Regions from separate parts of the Acinetobacter thermotolerans genome, predicted to be linked through region 1. Evidence: predicted binding sites of a transcription regulator. Region 1 holds the regulator's gene; each other region holds the start of a gene.
What was found. Region 1 encodes PhoB, which activates phosphate uptake and scavenging genes when phosphate is short. Its sites were predicted from a motif close to TGTCATNAANCTGTCATAA; they were not measured.
Positions count from the first base shown of each region.

Region 2: ABEF84_RS07725 (porin) is a predicted target of PhoB. The motif match lies at 1,851-1,869, and genes of this name have one in related genera.
Region 3: ABEF84_RS04460 (inorganic phosphate transporter) is a predicted target of PhoB. The motif match lies at 2,104-2,122, and genes of this name have one in related genera.

Region 1 is NZ_CP156795.1:170,730-175,024, forward strand. It holds gene ABEF84_RS00825 (glutathione S-transferase) at 1-262, shown strand, start outside; gene phoR (phosphate regulon sensor histidine kinase PhoR) at 320-1,678, opposite strand; gene phoB (phosphate regulon transcriptional regulator PhoB) at 1,703-2,413, opposite strand; gene ABEF84_RS00840 (TetR/AcrR family transcriptional regulator) at 2,616-3,293, opposite strand; gene ABEF84_RS00845 (SDR family NAD(P)-dependent oxidoreductase) at 3,514-4,295, shown strand, end outside.
Region 2 is NZ_CP156795.1:1,548,395-1,552,689, forward strand. It holds gene ABEF84_RS07720 (substrate-binding domain-containing protein) at 1-175, opposite strand, end outside; gene ABEF84_RS07725 (porin) at 520-1,614, opposite strand; gene tatA (Sec-independent protein translocase subunit TatA) at 1,946-2,164, shown strand; gene tatB (Sec-independent protein translocase protein TatB) at 2,174-2,596, shown strand; gene tatC (twin-arginine translocase subunit TatC) at 2,593-3,372, shown strand; gene ABEF84_RS07745 (PhoX family phosphatase) at 3,558-4,295, shown strand, end outside.
Region 3 is NZ_CP156795.1:887,574-891,868, reverse strand. It holds gene ABEF84_RS04465 (hypothetical protein) at 1-24, shown strand, start outside; gene ABEF84_RS04460 (inorganic phosphate transporter) at 437-2,056, opposite strand; gene metH (methionine synthase) at 2,574-4,295, shown strand, end outside.

The DNA of each region.
Region 1 (4,295 bases):
AAGACAAATTACCAGCGGGGTAAAAAAGCAGTTTATCCAGCCCCGCCTTCGAGAGCATATTCACTATCTGGAAGATTACCTGAGTGAGCATGAATATTTTGCTGGCCGTTTCAGCTTTGCCGATATCCAGATGAGTTTTCCACTGGAAGCAATATTGACGCGTACCGGCAAGCGTTATCCGGCGATTGAGGCTTATCTGGATAGACTTTCCCATCGCCCAGCCTATTTCCGGGCGATGTCTAAAGAAGAAGTTTTACGTTAAAAATTTTCCGAAAAGAAAGGTGCTTAAAGGCACCTTTTGATTTAAATCGCTTTTGAATTAATCCGGGAAACTGAGTCGTTCTTTGGGGAAAATGACTTTAAAGGTCGAGCCTTCATTTTCCTTGGATTCAATCACCAGTTGGGCCTGATGCTGCATCAGCACGTGTTTTACAATCGCAAGTCCCAGCCCAGTACCCCCGGTACGGCGGCTCCGGTCAGAATCCACCCGGTAGAAACGTTCGGTCAGACGGGGCAGGTGTTTGGTATTGATTCCGATCCCGGTATCCTGTACCACAAAATAGGCAGATTCACCATCATCATGCCAGCCCATGGTTACGGTACCACCTTTCGGGGTATATTTAATCGCATTGGTAATCAGGTTACTGAAGGCACTGGCAATTTCCATATCCGAGCCAATCAGGTCGCAGTGGCTGTCGATATCCAGATTCAGGGTATGGCCATAGTCCACGTTATAGGCCTGGGCATCATCAAACAGCTGGTTCATCAGGCTCGGCATGTCGATGATCTGGTTCTTGGCCAGATTTTTGTCATTTTCCAGGCGCGACAGCAGCAGCAGGTCATTCACCAGTGCATTCATACGCCGGGTCTGGGACTGCATCTGGTCAAAGGCGCGTTTCCAGCGTGGACTGATATCTTCCTGATCGGTAAAGGTTTCGATATAGCCGCTGAGTACGGTCAGCGGGGTACGCAGTTCGTGGGAAATGTTGTCGACAAAGTCCTTACGCATCTGCTCCAGATTATGCATCCGGGTCACGTCATAAGCGACCAGCAGGCGGCTTTCGCCACCAAAACGGGTCATCTTGATCTGCACATAATGGTCTTCCACAACCGGAGACTGCATTTTCAGGCCATCCGGAGCATCATCTATATGATGGTAGTATTCAATAAATTCCGGTTGAGAGAGCAGTGTCAGGATATTGCAACCTTTGTCTTCTGCTTTGAGACCCAGCAGACGCTCTGCAGCGGGATTCCACCATTCAATCTGCTGCTTATCATCAATCAGAATTACTGCTTCCTGAAGTGCAACCAGTGAAGATTGGGCACGATCAATCAGTTCCACCATTTCTGCCTGAACAATGCGTTCCTGTCGTTGAGCCTGATAGACGTTAAACAACAAGGCACCCCAGATGCCATTGATCTTGGGTGGTACATCATATGGACGGTTGGAAATCCAGTCATTGACCAGATACAAGGAACGGATCTGCGTGGCAAAAAAAGCTACAAAAGCCAGCACGATACAGACCCAGAAATAGCCGATCCCGAACCCGATTAGGCTGCCGATCAGCAGAAAACCAGCCAGTAGACGTAAATCCTGCTTGGCAAAATCCCAGAGGCTGTTGGAGCGAGGCATCTTGTGTCCACGGGCCATTTCAGGAACAGGGTAGGGTTTATACATAAAGCAGGATTTACCTAAGTCAGATTAGCCGAGGGCAACATCGGCACGGGTAGAGAAACGGTAACCGGTACCACGTACGGTCTGTACATAACGGTCAGCCCCATACGGTTCCAGTACCTTGCGCAGGCGACGGATATGTACGTCAATGGTCCGGTCTTCAATATAGACGCTACCGCCCCACACCTGATCCAGCAGCTGGGCACGGGTATAGGCACGTTCCGGATGGGTCATAAAGAAGGCCAGCAGGCGATATTCGGTCGGTCCCATATCCAGAAGGGTGTCACCAAAGCTGACGCGCTGGCTGACCGGGTCCAGCACCAGGCCGTTGGCATCAATATTCTTGTCATTGCTCAGGCCATTGGTACGACGCAGCACAGCTTTGATCCGAGAGACCAGTTCACGGGTGGAAAATGGCTTGGTCATGTAGTCATCGGCACCGGCATCCAGACCTTGCACCTTATGATCTTCTTCACCACGTGCGGTGAGCATAATCACCGGAATTTCCGACAGGCTTTCATCACGTTTCAGCCGGCGGCACAGATCGACACCACTGACGCCACCGGGCATCATCCAGTCTAACAGGATAAGTGCCGGACGCTGATCCACAATCATTTGATGGGCCTGCTTGGCATCTTCTGCCTCCAGACAATTAAAGCCTGCCATATCCAGGGCAGTATGGATCATTTCACGAATTGGAAGCTCATCATCGACGATTAAAATGTAGTCATCTTTCACAACGCAATACCCTATCAGTTAACGGTGGACCGTTTTATATTTATGACAAGCCTTATTACAAAGATTAATTATGACAGTATCATTGCAGAAAGGGCAGCTTCCCAGATTTCGCAAAGAATTGTGACAATTAAAAACAATCCGTACTCGACCAAATATCATTTTTAAACAGCTGAAATCATGTCATTTGGCTATTTAAAATCCTCTACTTTTTCTCGGCAAAGGTTTCAAACAGGGTCAGGAACACAATACTGCATGAAGACAGCACTTCTTCCATCGACTGTTTAAAACCACTCATGACCCAGCGAATCGCGATCTGGGTCACGTAGCCATTCAGGCCGGTAGAGACCAGAGAAATTTCCTGTTCGGAACGGCTTAGGTTGGGCATCATCAGCATCACAAAAGCCTGAATCATGCGGTCAAAACGGCTCATGGTTTCATGAATGGTGGCCTGATTATGCAGTTCCTGCACCAGCATGGCATCGATATAAATAATCCGCGCCATACGTGGATTATCGCGTAGCGTAGTCAGCAGGGCAGTCAAACCGGCTTCAATCATTTTTTTCGGATCGGAGGAGGCCCGCATCATCGCCTGCATGACATTTTGCTGCAGTTCATCGATCAGTTTCAGGAAAATGGTCTGGAACAGATGCTCGCTTTTCTTGAACGATTCATAGAAATAGCGTTCGGTCAGCTTGGCTTCATTACAGATATCTTTGACCGTTACGGAAAAAAAGCCATGCGTACCATAAGCCTGAATACCGGCTTCAATCAGCTTCTCTCGGCGTGCCTGTTGACGCTCCGCCATGGACAAACCCTTAAACTGGCGTTCTTTGGCTGCTGTTTTTTGTTGTTTTTTCTCAGAAGTTGCTGACTGTGTCATAGGATGAACAGGCTCATTTACACCAAAATTTTGAATATCTTATCAATAAATTGCCATTGTACCTATGCTCAGACTAACCAAATCATCTTGGCCCGAATAGACAAGCAAGGTTTATTGACAATGAGTATTGTCAAAACTATATTGGGGAGAATTGCTGCATGAAGCACGACAGAACCAGAAATACTGTCCGCGCGGGCAGTGTCATTCATAAGGGAAAACCATGAAAAATTTTAATAATAAAGTTGCTGCGATTACCGGGGCAGGGTCTGGGATCGGCCAGCAGTTGGCCGTGTTACTGGCAAAACAGGGTTGTCATCTGGCATTAAGCGATGTCAATGAAGAAGGTTTGGCTAAAACCGTTGAGTTGCTCAAAGATGCCAATGTCCGTGTCACCAGCAAAAAGGTCAATGTGGCGAATCTGGAAGAAATGCGTGCCTGGGCAGCTGAAGTCGAGAAAGATCATGGCAGCGTGAACATGATCTTTAACAATGCGGGCGTGGCACTGGGTTCTACCGTGGAAGGCGCCAGCTATGACGAGCTGGAATGGATTGTCGGGATTAATTTCTGGGGTGTCGTCTATGGGACCAAGGAATTCCTGCCGCTGATCAAGAAAACGGGCGAGGGACATATCATCAATATTTCCAGTCTGTTTGGCCTGACTGCGCAGCCGACACAATCGGGTTATAACGCCACCAAGTTTGCGGTACGTGGCTTTACCGAATCGCTACGTCAGGAACTGGATATGGAAAACGGTGGCGTGAGTGCGCTGTGTGTCCATCCGGGCGGCATCCGGACCAATATCGCCAATGCGGCGAAAATGAATGACAGTATCCGTAGTCTAGGGATGCATCCGGAAAAATCAGCGCAGAACTTTAACAAGCTGCTGCGTTGTCCGCCGGAAGAAGCGGCGCGCCAGATTCTCGATGCAGTCCTAAAAAACAAACGCCGCTTGCTGATCGGTAATGATGCTAAAGCGATTGATCTGATGCAGCGTATCCTGCC
Region 2 (4,295 bases), 1.4 Mb from region 1:
CTACTGGGGCTTTAAACTGTGGGAATGTGTTGCCAAATTCTTCAGCCACGATACTGGCATAAGGTAAGACAGTTGAAGAACCTGCAATCTGGATCGTATCGCGTGCGGCATTCGCTGCACATGCCGCTACAGTTCCCATTAATGCCACTGTTGTCATTGCTGTTGTTAAACGCATTTAGTATCTCTCTTTATATTTAGCTACGCCTTTAGCGTGTTACTTGTTTCGATACCAACATTTTGATTTTTGAATATGACAAGCAGGTTGCAGATTTATTAAAGTTTTATGAAAGTTATTACAGCAAGAAATTAATTATAAATAATCAATATTTTCAAAATATTGGGTTGTGTTTTGAGTCTGTAGTACAGAAAATAATGTGATAGTAAATCAAATCATCAGATGCAGTTTTACTAGCCGCTATGTCCGGTACAAGGCTACCTAAGAACATACCCAATGCCATGATCAATTAAATAAAAAAAGGACACCTTAGATGGGTATCCTTTTATATCAGTGTTTGTTGATTAGAAATCGTAGCGCATACCCAGTGATAGCGCGAGAGCATCTTGACCTGCTAATCCACTAACGCCATTACCTAAACTTCGGCCTTCTTTCCAAGGGGTTAAGTTGGCATTTTTATCATTCAGAGTGGTTGCGACATTACCGTATAAGCGTAGAGCAGGATCAAGTTTGTGTTCCACGCCTAAGGCGATTAAACTCGTGTTCGCATCCTCTCTGTCGACATCCCGGTAAAAATACTCAGTGCGTAGCAGTGTTTTAGGTGTGAATTTATATTCACCTGAAACTCCCCAAACTTGTGCATCTAGACCGCGATCTGAATCATCAAACTGCGCTTTTTGATATAAGGCACCCAAGTTTAAACTTTCAGTGAATTGATAAGAACCTGCGATACGAAATGCATCGCGCCCCGAGTTCGTCTCTTCTGTAGGTGCTGCTGTATTGGCTGAATTTTTACCGAAATTCTGGTAAGCGGCTGCAAAGTCAATGCGATCTTTTTTATAGGTCAGCGCAAGGTCATATGCTTTGCTATCGTCTTTACCAGATCCATCTGCATCCTTGGAATTTTCTTTACCACTGTTCATAGAAATTGCAGCGAGTACATTAAAGCCATTTGCAAATTTGGGTGATTTATATTCCAGTGTATTTTCATTGCGCTCATCGAATTTTAAGTCGCCAACACGCGTTACATTCCGAATATCGCCGATCATATCGCCAAATTGATTGACTGGACTACGTGCAGTTTTAAATGGACTATCAAATCGACCTACACGTAGTTGACCGTATTGATCATTTTTAAGCCCTACGAAAGTATCGCGTGTAGAAAAATTAATGGCTTTTGAGTCTTGATCACCACTCGCGAAACTGATTTCCTGTTCAATTTGTGCAAAAACATTTAAATCATCATTAATTTTTTGTTCAACTTTAAAACCTAAACGTGATGAGTTAGAGGATAGTCCAACTTCCTGGTAGTCTTGACCATCCTCTAAGTAGTCGAGAGAGACATGTGCTCGCCCATATAATTTAACGTCTGCAGCTGACGCAATCATAGGTGTTAAAATGCTTGCCCCAATGGTAAGTGCGATAGCAGTTTTTTTCATTTTTGCTCCAATAAAGACTTATCGTCGTTTTTAAATGCTGTAGTGATGAGGATCACCACGTCTCTTTTGGAGCCAGTATTGATTTCGAATATGTCAGTATTATTAAGAAAATATTACAAAAATATTAAATAACTCGAATCCCGTTTAAGCCTATGACTACATAATTTGAGTTTAAAGAAAGCTGCTTAAATATATATTCCAATCACACGTAATTGTAAATTTACCTTTTCTGTCCCTGTCATTAAATTGACATCAAAGTTTCATGGTTTTGTCATTTTTTAATGTTGATATAAGTCCGTCAATCTAAATCTATTCAATAAGGAATAAAGAAATGGCAGGACTATCTATCTGGCATGTATTGATTTTTGCAATCGTCGTGATTTTACTTTTTGGTACTTCCAAACTAAAAAATCTAGGAAAAGATGTAGGCGGTGCAATCAAGGACTTCAAGAAATCAGTTCGTGAAGAAGAAACCGAAATAGCTCAACTTCAACATTCCCGTACGATTGATGCTGAAGTTAAAGCGAGTGAGACTTCAATCAAGAATTAAGGTATCGCTATGCTCAATATTGGAATGACTGAGCTCCTGGTCTTTGGCATCATTGCGCTTCTCGTTCTTGGACCAGATAAACTGCCTGAAGCAGCACGTTTCATCGGTAAATGGTCGGCCAAATTCAAAAGGATCGCTAGCAATATACAAAATGATCTAGACCGTGAATTAAGACTGTCAGAACTGCGTGAGCAAATGCAAACTGAGCTAAATCGTATTCAGGAATTAGAATCAAAAATGCAGGCACAACTAGCGAATACGAACAGCGTTATTCAGCCAACGTTTAAAAGTTCTGAAAAACCGATATTAAACAACGAACGTACTTATCAATTCATCACCCAACCTGTTTCGCCAATATATCTACCGCCAACCCAACTGGATAAGGTAGCAAAACAAGAAAAAAATTATACTGATATAAAGGTGGCTGTATGAGTATTTTACCTTCGACCCAAATGAATAAGGATGCGCAATCAATCCAGTTAGAAGAAATGCCGATTTCGAAACACTTGGTGATTTTAAGAAAACACCTTTTCAAAATTGTAAGTGTATTATTAGTGCTATTTTTATGCTTATTGCCTTTCGCATCGGAAACTTATCAGCTTTTATCAGAGCCTTTGCGTGCTCAGTTACCTGTAAGTTCCACCATGATTGCAACCGATGTAACTGCGACATTCATGGCACCCTTTAAATTAAACTTTTTCATTGCTTTGTTTATTGCAATGCCATTTATCCTATATCAACTCTGGACCTTTATTCGGCCAGCGTTATATACAAAAGAAAAAAGACTCGCTTTACCCCTATTAATCAGCAGTATTGCGCTTTTCTATACAGGTATTGCTTTTGCTTATTTAATCGCTTTGCCGTCTATCCTTCATTTTTTTATCAGCGTATCGCCAGAAACCGTAGCACCGATGACCGATATCAATAGTTATCTGGCATTTTGTCTTAAACTTTTTTTAGTGTTTGGTTTTACTTTTGAAATCCCGATTATCACCCTATTATTCATCCTGATTGGGATAGTCAGTACACAGACTTTGGTGGAAAAAAGACGGTTTATTATAGTGGGATGCTTTTTTATTGCCATGTTTGTAACACCACCAGACGCCCTGTCCATGATCATGTTAGCGGTGCCAATGTGGTTATTATTTGAATTAGGTTTAGCAGCCGGTAAATGCATAGAAAAGGCATCTTTAGAGAAAAAGGAATAAGAAGAAAAAGAACATACAAGAAGAAAAAAACTTATGAAGCAGCCTTGGCTGCTTTATTTTTTCTATAAAAATCAATATTATGTTTAATAAATTTGTAATATTAGCTTCACCGATCTGTCATATTTAACCAGTAATTTATTCCTGACTTTAAAACACAACCAAACCTTAGTTATGGGAATAAAAAAATGACAGACTACCTGCCATATGATGAAAATCAGGAATTAGACAATAATAATTCTAACAATCAACACTTTCGGGATATTTTAGAAATATCCGTATCTCGTCGTGACTTGATTGCTAAAACTGCTAGTGGAGCTGCCGCATTAGCTTTAGCCTCTTCTCTCACAGGCTGTGGTAACGATGATGATAATGAATCTACTCTACCACCCACTGAGACAATGCCAAATCCACCTGCCCTTAACCCAGATGCAAAACCTGAGAAACTGAGCTTTAGCCCGGTTGCTAAGAATTTAAACGATATCGTCACTGTACCAGACGGCTATGAGGCTAATGTCCTATACGCACTTGGTGATTCGATTAATCCTGCGTATTCAGACTGGGATGATAACAATATTCCAAATGGTCCAAGCTTTCAGTTTCGCTCTGGCGATTGCCATGATGGCATGAGCTTTTTTGGCTTGAACATGACCAATGGTCGTTATGATCCGACTGTGTCTGAACATGGTCTACTTGTGATGAACCATGAATATATCAATCCAACTTTCTTACATCCTCAAGGCCCAACCAAAGTTGATGGTCGTCGTCCTGAAGATGAAGTGATTCGTGAAACGAATGCACATGGGATTTCTATCGTCCATATTCAAAAAGATAGCACCACTCAAAAGGTAGAAATTGTTAAAAATTCGATTTTTAACCGTCGTATTACTGCCTCTACTGTCATGAGCTTTTCAGGTCCTGCAAGT
Region 3 (4,295 bases), 720 kb from region 1:
TTGTTGAGTAAGTTGAAGAAGTAATTTTTCTTACATAAAACACTCATCAATTTACGTGGTTGGGCGACATGGATGTCGCCGTTAGGCTGTGATATATGGAAGTATCATCAGCCTAACAAAAGATTTTTGTTACTTTTGATCTTTCAAAAGTAAAGCTAAGCAATACTCATTTTATATTGAGTTGAAATTAGCTATTAATTCTTTTATTAAAGTACTCTTGGTCTTCTTATTACTCTCACCCAGCCCTCTCTTGCGCTTCGTTTAAAGCAGTGCTTTAATTTCGCTCAGGGAGCGGGAGTTTCCTCTATAAATTTAATAATGTATTTTCTCCTCTCTCCTTTTAGGAAATGAGCAGTACTGCTGTGCAAGGGAGAGGACTTTAAAAACACCCATAAAAAACGCTGCCTTAGCAGCGTTTTTTTACAACAGATCTTTTTTAGAAAACTTTTAACAACAACCAGTACAGTGCACCGGATAAACAGATCGTTGCAGGTAATGTAAACACCCAAGCCGATAGGATCGATTTCACCATTTTAAAGTTCAGACCGGATTTATTCGCTACCATGGTACCTGCAACAGCAGAGTTTAAAACGTGTGTGGTTGATACCGGCATACCAAAACCATCTGCAGCAGCGATTGTAGACATAGCAACTAGCTCGGCAGACATGCCCTGACCATAAGTCATGTGCTCTTTACCGATACGCTCACCAACCGTCACCACGATACGTTTCCAACCCACCATGGTACCAAGACCCAATGCTAATGCAGTTGCCACTTTCACCCAAGTTGGAATGTATTGCAGGAAGGAATCCAGATTGTCGCGGTATTCATCCACTGTTTTTTCCTGTGTAGCCGTCATCGCAGGTAAAGCTTCGGCTTTTTCCAGACGTTTAAATGCTGTAGTGCTCAGGTACATATCATTACGGAATTCTGAAACTTGAGCTTCTGGCACATCCTTGATGTTACTGTAGCTACCGACTTTATCACCCAAGTGATCGGTCAGGCTTGCCAGTGCGGGTACCACTTCAGCATTCAGTTCTTTTGTTTGAATGTAAGTTGTGATGATGGCACGGGCTTTCTCATCCGGAATATTCTCATGTTTCGGATAGATCGCATCAGCCGTTTGTGCAGACAGCTGACCGAAAGACTGGATATGTTGGGCATCCAGATTCTTGTTTAGTGAGTAAGCTAGCGGCACACAGCCGATCAGGATCAACATGATCAGACCCATACCTTTTTGACCGTCGTTTGAACCATGCGCAAAGCTGACACCAGTACAGGTAAAGATCAGAATGGCACGGATTAGCGGTGGTGGTGGCTTGTTACCTTCAGGTGGCTTAAACAGTTCAAGTTGGCGTTTGAAGATTTTTTTCACCAGCAGGAACAGAATGCTGGCAAAGACAAAACCGATCAGTGGTGAGAACAGTAAGGCTTTACCAACCTTGATCACCTGCTCAACATCGACACCAGAAGCACCACTACCCGCATTCAGCAGGTAGTTCATAATACCAACACCCAGAATCGAACCGATTAGGGTATGCGAACTGGAAGCTGGTATACCAAGGAACCAAGTGCCCAAGTTCCAGAGAATTGCCGCAATTAGCATGGAAAAGACCATAGCGAAACCGGCACCGGTGCCAACATTCATGATCAGCTCCACCGGCAGCAGTGCGATAATCCCATAGGCAACCGCGCCGCTTGCGACCATTACCCCCATGAAATTACAGAAACCTGCCCACATCACGGCCACAGGTGCAGACAAGGCATTGGTATAAATCACAGTCGCCACTGCATTGGCGGTATCGTGGAAACCGTTTACAAATTCAAAGCCCAGCGCAATCAATAATGCTGTGCCTAAAAGGATCAATGACCCCATCTGTACCGCAGGGACATGTGCAATATCGGAAGTCAATTGAAAGCCGATATAGATCAGCGTCGAAATGATTAGAGTCAGGAACACCGGCATAAAAAACTTCGGTGTCGGCACATGTACGTTCTTCGCTTGATTTGAAGACGTTCCTTGTGCTGATTCTAAGGGAGTTTGATTAGAATTCATGCAAGCAGGAATAGAGGATTCTAGAATCCCCATATTGTTCAATTAAATTGTGACAATTATATGACAATGACCTGCCAGCGACAGTAATTTTTTAGACTTTATAACTGCCATTGATCCTAAAATTTTTACAAAAAATTTTATTTTTAAATTTTATTAATCAATTACTTGTGAACATTCATCCTTTTCTAATGTACCAGTTTTTATAGGTTTTGAGCTATATAAGCGGCTAAAGTTCAGCCTGTCACAGAACCATTTCGTTTCTGCTTGCCTAAATATTGCCCGGCAAAGATGACTGTTTGATGAAACCCGCTTACATTTTTCTGTTCAGTTCAGCTTGTTAATCTGGCCATCGCTTTTTTGAGTTTTCTATCTGATTTCAGTCTTCTATCCCATACCTAAACTGCTTATCAAAATTTCATATCAGACATATCCAGCATTCTGAAGAACAGCTACAGCAAACTGTCCACTAATCTGTTAAGATTATTGCCGTTTTTTGATGCTTACTGAGAAAGTTTGAATGTCCACACTTGCCACCCTAAAAGAACTTCTTGCCAAGAGAATTTTAATTATCGATGGTGCGATGGGTACCATGATCCAACGCCATAAATTGGAAGAAGCCGATTATCGTGGTGAGCGTTTTGCTGATTGGGCATACGACCTTAAAGGCAATAACGACTTATTGGTACTGACCCAGCCACAGATTATTCAAGGCATTCACGAAGCCTACCTTGAAGCCGGTGCCGACATCATTGAAACCAACTCCTTCAATGGTACCCGCGTTTCCATGTCTGACTATCACATGGAAGATCTGGTTCCGGAAATTAACCGTGAAGCTGCGCGTCTGGCCAAAGAAGCTTGTGCCAAATATTCAACACCGGAAAAACCACGTTTCGTGGCAGGTGTGATTGGGCCAACATCACGCACCACATCAATTTCACCGAATGTGAACGACCCAGCCTTCCGTAATATCACTTTTGACGAACTGAAAGTGAATTACATGGAATCGACCAAGGCGTTGATTGAAGGCGGTGCCGATATCATCCTGATCGAAACCGTCTTCGATACCCTGAATGCCAAGGCTGCGATCTTTGCAGTCAAAGAAGTGTTCAAGGAACTGGGTACTGAATTGCCAATCATGATTTCCGGTACCATTACTGATGCGTCTGGCCGTACTTTAACTGGTCAAACTGCAGAAGCATTCTGGAACTCGGTACGTCATGCGGAACCACTATCAATCGGCTTTAACTGTGCACTTGGTGCCGATGCCATGCGTCCACACGTCAAAACTGTGTCTGATGTCGCAGATACCTTTGTTTCTGCACACCCGAATGCTGGCCTACCAAATGCGTTTGGTGGTTATGATGAAACGCCAGAACAGACTGCTGCTTTCATCAAAGAATTCGCTGAAAGCGGTCTGATCAACATTACCGGTGGTTGTTGTGGTACCACTCCGGATCACATCCGTGCCATTGCTCAAGCGGTTGAAGGTATTGCACCACGTAAAGTGCCAGAAATTGAGCCAGCATGCCGCTTAAGTGGTTTGGAACCATTTAACATCACCAAAGATTCATTATTCGTAAACGTCGGTGAACGTACCAACGTCACCGGTTCGAAAAAATTCCTGCGTCTGATCAAAGAAGAAAACTTCACTGAAGCTTTGGACGTTGCCCGTCAGCAGGTTGAAGCCGGTGCACAGATCATCGACATCAACATGGATGAAGGTATGCTGGATTCTCAAGGGGCAATGGTTCACTTCCTGAACCTGATCGCCTCTGAGCCAGATATCTCGCGTGTGCCAATCATGCTGGATTCGTCTAAATGGGACATTATCGAAGCTGGCCTGAAATGCGTGCAGGGTAAAGCCGTTGTGAACTCGATTTCCCTGAAAGAAGGTTATGACGAGTTTGTTGAACGTGCCCGCTTGTGCCGTCAGTACGGTGCTGCCGTGATCGTCATGGCCTTTGATGAAGACGGTCAGGCAGATACTGCTGAACGTAAAAAATCGATCTGTAAACGTTCCTATGACATTCTGGTGAATGAAGTCGGCTTCCCTTCTGAAGACATCATCTTTGACCCGAACGTGTTTGCGGTGGCAACTGGTATCGAAGAACACAACAACTATGCCGTGGACTTTATCGAAGCCACTGGATGGATCAAACAGAACCTGCCAAATGCCATGATCTCTGGCGGTATCTCGAATGTATCCTTCTCATTCCGCGGGAATGAGCCAGTCCGTGAA